2 regions of the Paracidovorax avenae ATCC 19860 genome follow, and region 1 is predicted to be linked to the other one. Evidence: riboswitches for the same ligand, from Rfam matches in the RefSeq annotation. Region 1 holds a riboswitch; the other holds the start of a gene.

Evidence for each region. Region 1 has a riboswitch for S-adenosylhomocysteine ahead of ahcY (adenosylhomocysteinase). Riboswitches for the same ligand answer to the same signal wherever they lie in the genome.
Region 2: another riboswitch for S-adenosylhomocysteine. It lies ahead of metH (methionine synthase); the one in region 1 lies ahead of ahcY (adenosylhomocysteinase).

What each region holds. Positions count from the first base shown of each region.
Region 1 is NC_015138.1:4,545,178-4,549,963, reverse strand. Features, by position in the region: gene ACAV_RS19730 (peptide chain release factor 3) at 1-126, opposite strand, end outside; gene ACAV_RS19725 (acyltransferase family protein) at 306-1,343, opposite strand; S-adenosyl-L-homocysteine riboswitch at 1,437-1,532, shown strand; gene ahcY (adenosylhomocysteinase) at 1,602-3,029, shown strand; gene ACAV_RS19715 (TlyA family RNA methyltransferase) at 3,320-4,321, shown strand; gene metF (methylenetetrahydrofolate reductase [NAD(P)H]) at 4,318-4,786, shown strand, end outside.
Region 2 is NC_015138.1:290,375-295,160, forward strand. Features, by position in the region: gene ACAV_RS01280 (transporter substrate-binding domain-containing protein) at 1-594, opposite strand, end outside; gene ACAV_RS01285 (FadR/GntR family transcriptional regulator) at 591-1,358, opposite strand; gene ACAV_RS01290 (hypothetical protein) at 1,606-2,373, shown strand; S-adenosyl-L-homocysteine riboswitch at 2,419-2,533, shown strand; gene metH (methionine synthase) at 2,563-4,786, shown strand, end outside.

The sequences.
Region 1 (4,786 bases):
GGCACCCGCGATCTGGATCGCACCCGAGAAAAGCAGCAGCTTTTCCGTGAGCGTGGTCTTGCCAGCGTCAGGGTGGGAAATGATGGCGAACGTGCGGCGGCGCCGGGTTTCGGAAGCGTAGGACACAGTGTTTCTGGTGAAGGCGCGGCGCGGCGCGGCGTAGGGTCGAATGACGGGCGCTGCGGCTGTGCGCCAATGCACCGCCGCAAGGGGAAGGCAGCCGGGGGAAGTGGCGATATTCTAGCGGCGCCCCTTGAGCCGGGCTGCGCCCGGCATGCCGGGCCGCCGTCGCGCCGCCGGCCCCTTCAGGCGGGACCCGGGAGCCGTGCTCCCATCCTTGGAGAAAATCGCTTGAAACGCAAGGCGGGCGATTCCACCCAATGCCATGAAGCGTATCCGGCCACTGCCGCCAGGGCGATCGACAGCAGCAGGCTTGGAATGAAAGGCATGTCCGGGAAGACGGCATACACCGACTGCTGCACCGGGCAGCCGTAAAGATAGATGCCGTATGACGGATCGCCGCCGCGCTGCAGGAATGCCAGGGAGGGGACGTTCAACGAGCCCAGGAAAATCAGCAGCGGCGGCAGCAGCAGCAGTCCGGCCGAATGCTCCAGGTGCAGGCCGAAGAAGAGCAGCGCGGCCAGGGGGGCGAGCACGAGGAGGAGCCTGCCGGCGCAGGCATGGAATTCCTGGCGGAAGACGGCGATGAGTGCGCCGTAGGTGAAATAGGCCGGGTATTCGAACCAGTGCCGCATCTCGCCGGTCAGGTCCGCGTTACGGGCCGTGAGAAAAAAGGCGATGTAGGCCAGGCCCGCAACGCATGCAATCGCACGCGACCTGAACACACCCAGCAACCCCACGCCTGCCAGTACGAGGTAGCACAGGCTTTCCATCGGGATGGTCCACAAGGGGCCGTTCATCAGATGCTTGAGCGGGTTGTTTTCAAAGACACCGGGCAGGTTGGGGTAGTCCTTGATCAGCAGCAGGTTGCGGAAATAGCCCAGCGTTTCCGGGTGGACCAGGAAATCCGCAGCAGGCAGCGAAGTGAAGACGACACCGAAGAGGAACACGTTGCTGAGCACCGCGACCAGCACCCCGGGCCAGATCCGCAGGAATCGCTTGAAGAGAAACGGCATGACCTGCGGCTGCCGCAGCCAGCTCTGGGTGACCAGATAGCCGCTGATCGTGAAGAAGGTCATCACCGCCACCCCGCCGACCATGTTGGAGTGCAGCCAGGAGGGTGGGGACGTGCGCGTGATATGGAAGTGATGGCTGAAGATCACGGCGCTCGCCGCGGCGATGCGCAGCAGGTCGAACAGGTTGCTCCTGTGCGGTGTGGACATGGGCGCTGGTTCCTTTGTCGGCCCTTTCCGGGGCATATCGTTGGCGATGAGGGAGCGGCGAGCCGCCCGGGCCCGATCTCCTTATAATCCTGGTCTTCCGAGGAGCGTTGCAGCGTCCTACATCCCGGTGCCCGGGTATTGCAGGGACGCGAGGCTCGGATCATCATTTTGCAACGACGCTCGCCCACGCTTTTGTGCGGTGAGTGATCCATTCCCCCGGCATTGCGTGGTTTCCACCTTCTTCAACGGAGAAAAACCATGAGCGCAGTTCTCAAGCCCCAGGCCGACCTGGCCATCGCCGACATTTCCCTGGCCGACTGGGGCCGCAAGGAAATCAAGATCGCCGAGACCGAAATGCCCGGCCTGATGGCCATCCGCGAGGAATTCGCGGCCGCGCAGCCCCTGAAGGGCGCGCGCATCACCGGTTCGCTGCACATGACCATCCAGACGGCCGTGCTGATCGAGACGCTGAAGGCCCTGGGTGCCGACGTGCGCTGGGCTTCGTGCAACATCTTCTCCACGCAGGACCACGCCGCTGCCGCCATCGCCGCGGGCGGCACGCCGGTGTTCGCCATCAAGGGCGAGTCGCTGGAAGACTACTGGGACTACACCCACCGCATCTTCGATTTCGGCGCCAAGGGCACGCCGGGCGAAGGCCCGAACATGATCCTGGACGACGGCGGCGACGCCACGCTGCTGATGCACCTGGGCCAGCGCGCCGAGAAGGACCTGTCCGTCGTGGCCAACCCCACTAGTGAAGAGGAGCGCATCCTGTTCGCCGCCATCAAGGCCAAGATCGGCCAGGACCCGACCTGGTACACCCGCAAGTCGGCCGAGATCATCGGCGTGACGGAAGAGACGACGACCGGCGTGCACCGCCTGAACGAGATGTCCGCCAAGGGCACGCTGCTGTTCCGCGCGATCAACGTGAACGACTCGGTCACGAAATCGAAGTTCGACAACCTCTACGGCTGCCGCGAGTCGCTGGTGGACGGCATCAAGCGCGCCACCGACGTGATGATCGCCGGCAAGGTGGCCCTGGTGGCCGGCTACGGTGACGTGGGCAAGGGCTGTGCCCAGGCCCTGGCCGCCCTGCGCGCCCAGGTGTGGGTGACCGAGATCGACCCGATCAACGCCCTGCAGGCCGCGATGGAAGGCTACAAGGTCGTGACCATGGAGTACGCCGCCGACAAGGCCGACATCTTCGTGACCACCACCGGCAACAAGGACGTGATCCGCCACGAGCACATGGTGGCCATGAAGAACGAGGCCATCGTCTGCAACATCGGCCACTTCGACAACGAGATCGACGTCGCATCGATCGAGAAGTACCAGTGGGAAGAGGTCAAGCCCCAGGTGGACCATGTGATCTTCCCGGACGGCAAGCGCATCACGCTGCTGGCCAAGGGCCGCCTGGTGAACCTGGGCTGCGCCACGGGCCACCCCAGCTTCGTGATGTCCTCCTCCTTCGCCAACCAGACCATCGCGCAGATCGAACTGTTCACCAAGCCCGACGCCTACCAGGCCGGCAAGGTGTACGTGCTGCCCAAGGTGCTGGACGAGAAGGTTGCACGCCTGCACCTGAAGAAGGTCGGCGCCCAGCTCACCGAGCTGACCGACGCGCAGGCTGCCTACATCGGCGTGAAGAAGGAAGGCCCGTACAAGGCCGATACGTACCGGTACTGAGCACCCCCCTGAGGCGCTGCGCGCCTTCCCCCCTCTCTGGCGGCGCTTCGCGCCTGGGAGGGGGAACGCAGCCGGTGCGGCGGGGCGGCCCTTGCACGGCTGCTGCTGGCCTGGGGGCGTGCGGGTGCCCTGGTGGTGGGCTGACCGCGGGGGTGTGCCGCGACGCTGCCATACGTGTGCCGTGCGGGAGGGCGCAGCGGTGATGCCGGCACGATCCCGTCAGCGCCCTGCAATCGATTGGAATGTGGTGGGTCGCGTGTGCGGCCCGCTTCTGTTGGAGAGGAAGGCGCATGCGCGCGGATGTGTTTTTGGTGGAGCGCGGCCATGCCGCTACCCGGTCGCAGGCCCAGCGGTTGATCGCGGCCGGTGTGCAGTGGCGGCTGGCGGCCAGCCTGCCGTGGACGAAGGTGGCGAAGAACGGCGACGACATTCCGGCGATCGCCGAGGTCGAGTTGCTGGACGGCGCGGAGGCGCGGTACCTGTCGCGCGGCGGCCTGAAGCTGGAGGGCGCGCTGCGCACCACCGGCCTGCAGGTGGCCGGGCTGCGCTGCCTCGACGTGGGGCAGAGCACCGGCGGCTTCACCGACTGCCTGCTGCAGCACGGTGCGGCGCAGGTGATCGGCGTGGACGTGGGCCATGGCCAGTTGCACGAGCGGCTGCGGGACGACCCGCGCGTGGTGGGGGTGGAGGGGCTGAATGCCCGTTCCGTGACCGCCGAATCGCTGCGGGATGCGTGCGAAGAAGCCCTGTCCGAGCGCGTGGAGCGCGATCCGGAAGACAACGAAACCCAGCCCGAGGCGCCCTATGCCTGGATGCGCAACGGCGGCCAGGTGGACGACGAATACGACGACAGCGACGACGCCAAGGAGCACGAGGTGGAGGCCTTCAAGGCCGAGCGCGAGGCCCGGGCGCGCGCACGTGCCGAGGGTGCGCTGCCCACCGTTCTGCGCCGCCGTGCGGGGCGCGAGGACGTGGACATCACGCCTGAATTCGACCTCGTCACCGGCGATGTGTCCTTCATCTCGCTCACGCTGATCCTGCCGGCGGTGGTGCCGCTGCTGAAGGCGGGCGGCGAGTTGCTGATGCTGGTCAAGCCGCAGTTCGAGCTGCAGCCGGGGCAGGTGGGCAAGGGCGGCATCGTGCGCGACCCGGCCCTGTATGCCCAGGTGGAGCAGCGCCTGCGCGACTGCTGTGCCGCGCTGGCCCTGGACGTGGCCGGCTGGCACGACAGCCCGATCGACGGCGGTGATGGCAACCGCGAATTCTTCATCCACGCAAGGAGGAAGGCATGAGCCTTTCCACGCACAGGGCGGCCCTTCCGGTCAGCTTCGAGTTCTTTCCTCCCAAGACGCCCGAGGGCGCGGACAAGCTGCGCGCCGTGCGCCAGCAACTCTATGCCCGCCGTCCCGAGTTCTGCTCCGTCACCTACGGCGCGGGAGGCTCCACCCAGGAAGGCACCTTCGGCACGGTGCGCGAAATCCTCTCCGAAGGCGTGCAGGCGGCCTCGCATTTCTCGTGCATCGGAGCGACCCGCGAGGGCGTGCGCGAGCAGCTCGCCCAGCTCAAGGCCATGGGCGTGTCCCGGCTGGTGGCGCTGCGCGGCGACCTGCCCAGCGGCTACGGCGCCGGCGGCGAGTTCCATTACGCCAGCGACCTCGTGGCCTTCATCCGCGCCGAGGCGGGCGACGATTTCCACATCGAGGTGGCTGCCTATCCGGAAGTCCACCCGCAGGCCCGCTCCCCCGAGGCCGACCTGC
Region 2 (4,786 bases), 1.2 Mb from region 1:
CTGCACCTGACCGGTCAGGTAGCTCTGCGCCGTGGCGTTGTTGTCTTCGTAGCGCTTGATGGTGGCCGAGGCCGGCGCCAGCTTGGTGAGCGACAGGTCTTCGGTGGAGCCGCGCGTCACGCCGATGGTCTTGCCCGCCAGGTCGGCCGGGCCCTTGATGACGGCCTCCTTGGGGCCATAGACGCTCTTGGGGAAGGGCGCGTAGGCCTGGGTGAAGTCGATCACCTTGGCGCGCTCGGCGTTCTTGCCCAGGCTGGAGATCACCAGGTCGGCCTTGCCGGTGGTCAGGTAAGGGATGCGGTTGGTGCTGGTGACGGGCACCAGCTCCACCTTCACGCCCAGCTCCTTGGCCACCAGGTTCGCCATGTCGATGTCGTAGCCCTGCAGCTTCAGGTCGGTGCCCAGCGAGCCGAAGGGCGGGAAGTCCTGCGGGATGGCCACGCGGACCACGCCGGCCTTCTGGATGTTGGCCAACACGTCGGCATGGGCAGGCGCCGCGCCGCCCAGGGCTGCGGCCGCGAAGGCGGTGGCGGCCAGCAGGGCGCGGAGGGCGCCGCGGCGGGCGGTCGAGGGGGAAGTGGCGGTGCGGATCATTGGAAAACTCCTTCGGGGAACGGGGGGGAGGGGGGGACGAGGCGAAAGGAAACCGGCGTGCCGGCCGCGGGCGGCTCCGGCGCATCCATGTCGATGCCGCCGCGGCGTGCCGCCGACAGCAGGTGGGCGTGCATGGCCTGGGCGCTGGCCGCGGCATCGCCCGCGCGCAACGCCTGCACGATCGCGTCGTGTTCGCGGGCCGGCTCGTCGTCGGCGCCGGTGCGGGCGAACGGCAGGCGCAGGCTGTGGGCGATGGCCGGCTCCAGCTGCCGCGCCATGGCGACCAGGCCGGGGTTGCCCGACAGCTGCGCCAGCAGCAGGTGGAAATGCAGGTCCGCCTCGGCGGCGCTCAGCAGGTCGTTGCGCCGCAGCGCGCCGGACTGCTGCTGTTGCAGCCACTGCAGCTGGTGGTGCGCGCCCGCGTCGGCACGGCCGGCGGCCAGGGCCGTCCATCCGGGCTCCAGCACGAGCCGCAGCTCGATCAGCTGTCGTGGCGAGAGGGTGCCCATCTCGGGCGTGGCGAAGGCACGGTGCGTGCGCTCGCCGCTGGCATGCGGGCCCCGCACCATCACGCCCCGGCCGGGCAGGATGTCCACCAGCCCCAGCGTCTCCAGCACCGACAGCGCCTCGCGCAGCGAGGCCCGGCTGATGCCCAGGCGCTGCGCCAGTTCGCGCTGCGCGGGCAGCGGGCTGCCGCTGGCATAGTGGCCGCTCAGGATCTGCTGCTGCAGCGTCTGCGCGACGGAAGAGGGGATGCGGTGCATGGGCTCCGGTGGTTCGGTGGCCTGACAGGTCAGACCAGTGCCCCCATCAAAGCGATTTGCGTGCCAGACTCAAAAACAGGAGCATGAAATCGTTGCAGGGCCTTCGGAATTACCGGATGGAAGGGCCACCTTTCGCAGAAGGACGATGTCCGCTGCGCCGCGCCCCGTCCGGCGGCGCCTGCATTTGGTGCGCTGCAGCACGGCGCCGGGCAGAAGGCGCCCGGCGCCTGCCCATAATCCGAAGGTGATGACGAAGGCCGACTTCCCTCTTTCCCGCCGCTGCCTGCTGGGGCAGGGCTGCGCGCTGGCCGGCGCGCTGCTGGCCGGCTGTGGAACGCCCGCCCACACCGAGCGCGGCGAGGTGCAGGCTGCCGACGTCGAGCCCGCCGAACTGGCGCAGTCGGACGTGAACCGCATGGCCACGCTGGGCATGCGCGCCAACCTGGACAGCCTCTACCTGCTGATGGACAAGCTCTACCGCCGCAATCCGGCCGAGTGGCGCAAGGGCCAGGCGCCGGACCAGCTGCCGGGCCGCATCCTGGCCGGCCAGCGCGTGCGCGACGCCATCGAGCAGCGCCAGCCCTGGGCGCCGCTGCAGGGGCGCCGCGACATCGCCGCGCTGGCCTACTCGCTCAGCCCCGAGTTCGCGGGCGACCGCGTGGCCGCGGTCATCCACGCCACGGCCGACATGATCGTCACCGCCCACGGCGGCAAGACCCGCTTCTTCCTGATCGACGGACTGGACGCGCAGCACCTCTACAACGCCGCGCGCAACGTGGAAATCGCCGTCTGGCTCATCGCCCAGCGCCAGGGCCCCGACGGCCGGCCGCTGCTGCTGGCTGACGAGATCGGCCCGGGCGTGCGCAACGTGAGCTTCGAGCGCGAGTTCGGCAAGATCATCGCCCGGCTCGACCTGCTGGCCGCCGTGGTGGCCGAGAAGTACCGCCGCGCCGCCATCAGCTACGTGCAGAACCTGGTGGGCGGCACCTTCCTGCAGTTCCTGCCCGTGCGGTAGGACCTACCCGGCGGCCCGACGCCGTCCCCGTTTAAAATCCGCCCGCCCTCCGAGGAGCGTTGCAGCGGCCCGTCCGCCGGCGTCGGTCATGACCGCCGCGGGTGCGCCGTCAGGCTCGGAGCCTGTGCCGAAGAATCGATGCCAACGACGCTCACCTGTCCTTTCCCACCGTCCGCGCAGGTGAGCCCCATGTCCGCCCCCCATTCCCTTCCTCCCATGAAGCTGTCCGGCCTGGAGCCGGTCTCCATCGGCGAGGGCACGCTGTTCGTCAACATCGGCGAGCGCACCAACGTGACGGGCTCCAAGGCCTTCGCGCGCATGATCCTCAACGGCCAGTACGAAGAGGCCCTGGCCGTGGCGCGCCAGCAGGTGGAAAACGGCGCCCAGGTCATCGACATCAACATGGACGAGGCCATGCTCGACAGCAAGGCCGCCATGGTGCGCTTCCTGCAGCTCATCGCCTCCGAGCCCGACATCGCCCGCGTGCCCATCATGGTGGACAGCTCCAAGTGGGAGGTGATCGAGGCCGGGCTGCGCTGCATCCAGGGCAAGGGCATCGTCAACTCCATCAGCATGAAAGAGGGCGTGGAGAAGTTCAAGCACGAGGCGCGGCTGGTCAAGCGCTACGGCGCCGCCGCCGTGGTCATGGCGTTCGACGAAGTCGGCCAGGCCGACACCTACGCGCGCAAGATCGAGATCTGCGAACGCGCCTACCGCGTGCTGGTCGATGAAGTGGGATTCCCGCCCGAGGACATCATCTTCGACCCCAACATCTTCGCGGTGGCCACGGGCATCGAGGAGCACAACAACTACGCGGTGGATTTCATCGAGGCCACGCGCTGGATCAAGCAGAACCTGCCGGGCGCCAAGGTGTCGGGCGGCGTCTCCAACGTCTCCTTCAGCTTCCGCGGCAACGACCCGGTGCGCGAGGCCATCCACACCGTGTTCCTCTACCACGCGATCAAGGCGGGCATGGACATGGGCATCGTCAACGCCGGCATGGTGGGCGTCTATGACGACCTGGAGCCCACCTTGCGCGAGCGCGTGGAGGACGTGGTGCTCAACCGCCGACCCGACGCGGGCGAGCGCCTGGTCGAGATCGCCGAGACCGCCAAGAGCGGCGCCAAGGACGAGAGCAAGAAGCTCGAATGGCGCAACCACCCGGTGCGCGAGCGGCTCGCCCATGCGCTCGTGCACGGCATCACCGACTTCATCGTGGAAGACACGGAAGAGGCCTACCAGGAGATCCTGGCCAGGGGCGGCCGCCCGCTGCACGTGATCGAAGGCCCGCTCATGGACGGCATGAACATCGTGGGCGACCTGTTCGGTGCCGGCAAGATGTTCCTGCCCCAGGTGGTCAAGAGCGCGCGCGTGATGAAGTCCGCCGTGGCGCACCTGATCCCCTACATCGAGGAAGAAAAGCGCCAGGACGAACTGGCCGGCCGCGACGTGCGCAGCAAGGGCAAGATCGTCATCGCCACCGTGAAGGGCGACGTGCACGACATCGGCAAGAACATCGTCACCGTGGTCCTGCAGTGCAACAACTTCGAGGTCGTGAACATGGGGGTCATGGTCCCGTGCCACGAGATCCTGGCCAAGGCCAAGGTCGAGGGCGCGGACATCGTGGGCCTGTCGGGCCTCATCACGCCCAGCCTCGAAGAGATGCAGTACGTTGCCGGCGAGATGCAGAAGGACGAGCACTTCCGCGTCAGGAAGATCCCGCTGCTGATCGGCGGCGCCACCTGCTCGCGCGTGCACACCGCCGTCAAGATCGCGCCGCACTACGAAGGCCCCGTCGTCTATGTGCCCGACGCCTCGCGCAGCGTGAGCGTGGCGCAGAGCCTGCTGGGCGACGGCGCGCAGAGCTATGTCGAAGAGCTGAACGCCGACTACGACAAGGTGCGCCAGCAGCACGCCAACAGGAAGCAGACGCCCCTGTGGCCGCTGGCCAAGGCGCGCGCCAACCGCACGCCCGTCAACTTCAGCACCTACCAGCCCCCGCAGCCGCGCCTGCTGGGCCGCCGCGTGTTCAAGAATTTCGACCTGACCGAGCTGGCAAAGTACATCGACTGGGGCCCCTTCTTCCAGACCTGGGACCTGGCCGGCCCGTACCCCGCCATCCTCGACGACGAGGTGGTGGGCGAGCAGGCCCGCCGCGTCTTCGCCGACGGGCAGGCCATGCTGAAAAAGCTGATCGAAGGCCGCTGGCTCAGCGCGAGCGGCGTGCTGGCCCTCTACCCCGCCAACAGCGTGGGCGACGACATCGAGTTCTACACCGACGAGACGCGCACCGAGGTCGCCATGACCTGGTACGGCCTGCGCCAGCAGACCGAAAAGCAGGTGATCGACGGGGTGATGCGCCCCAGCCGGTGCCTGGCCGACTTCGTCGCGCCCAAGGAGAGCGGCATCGCCG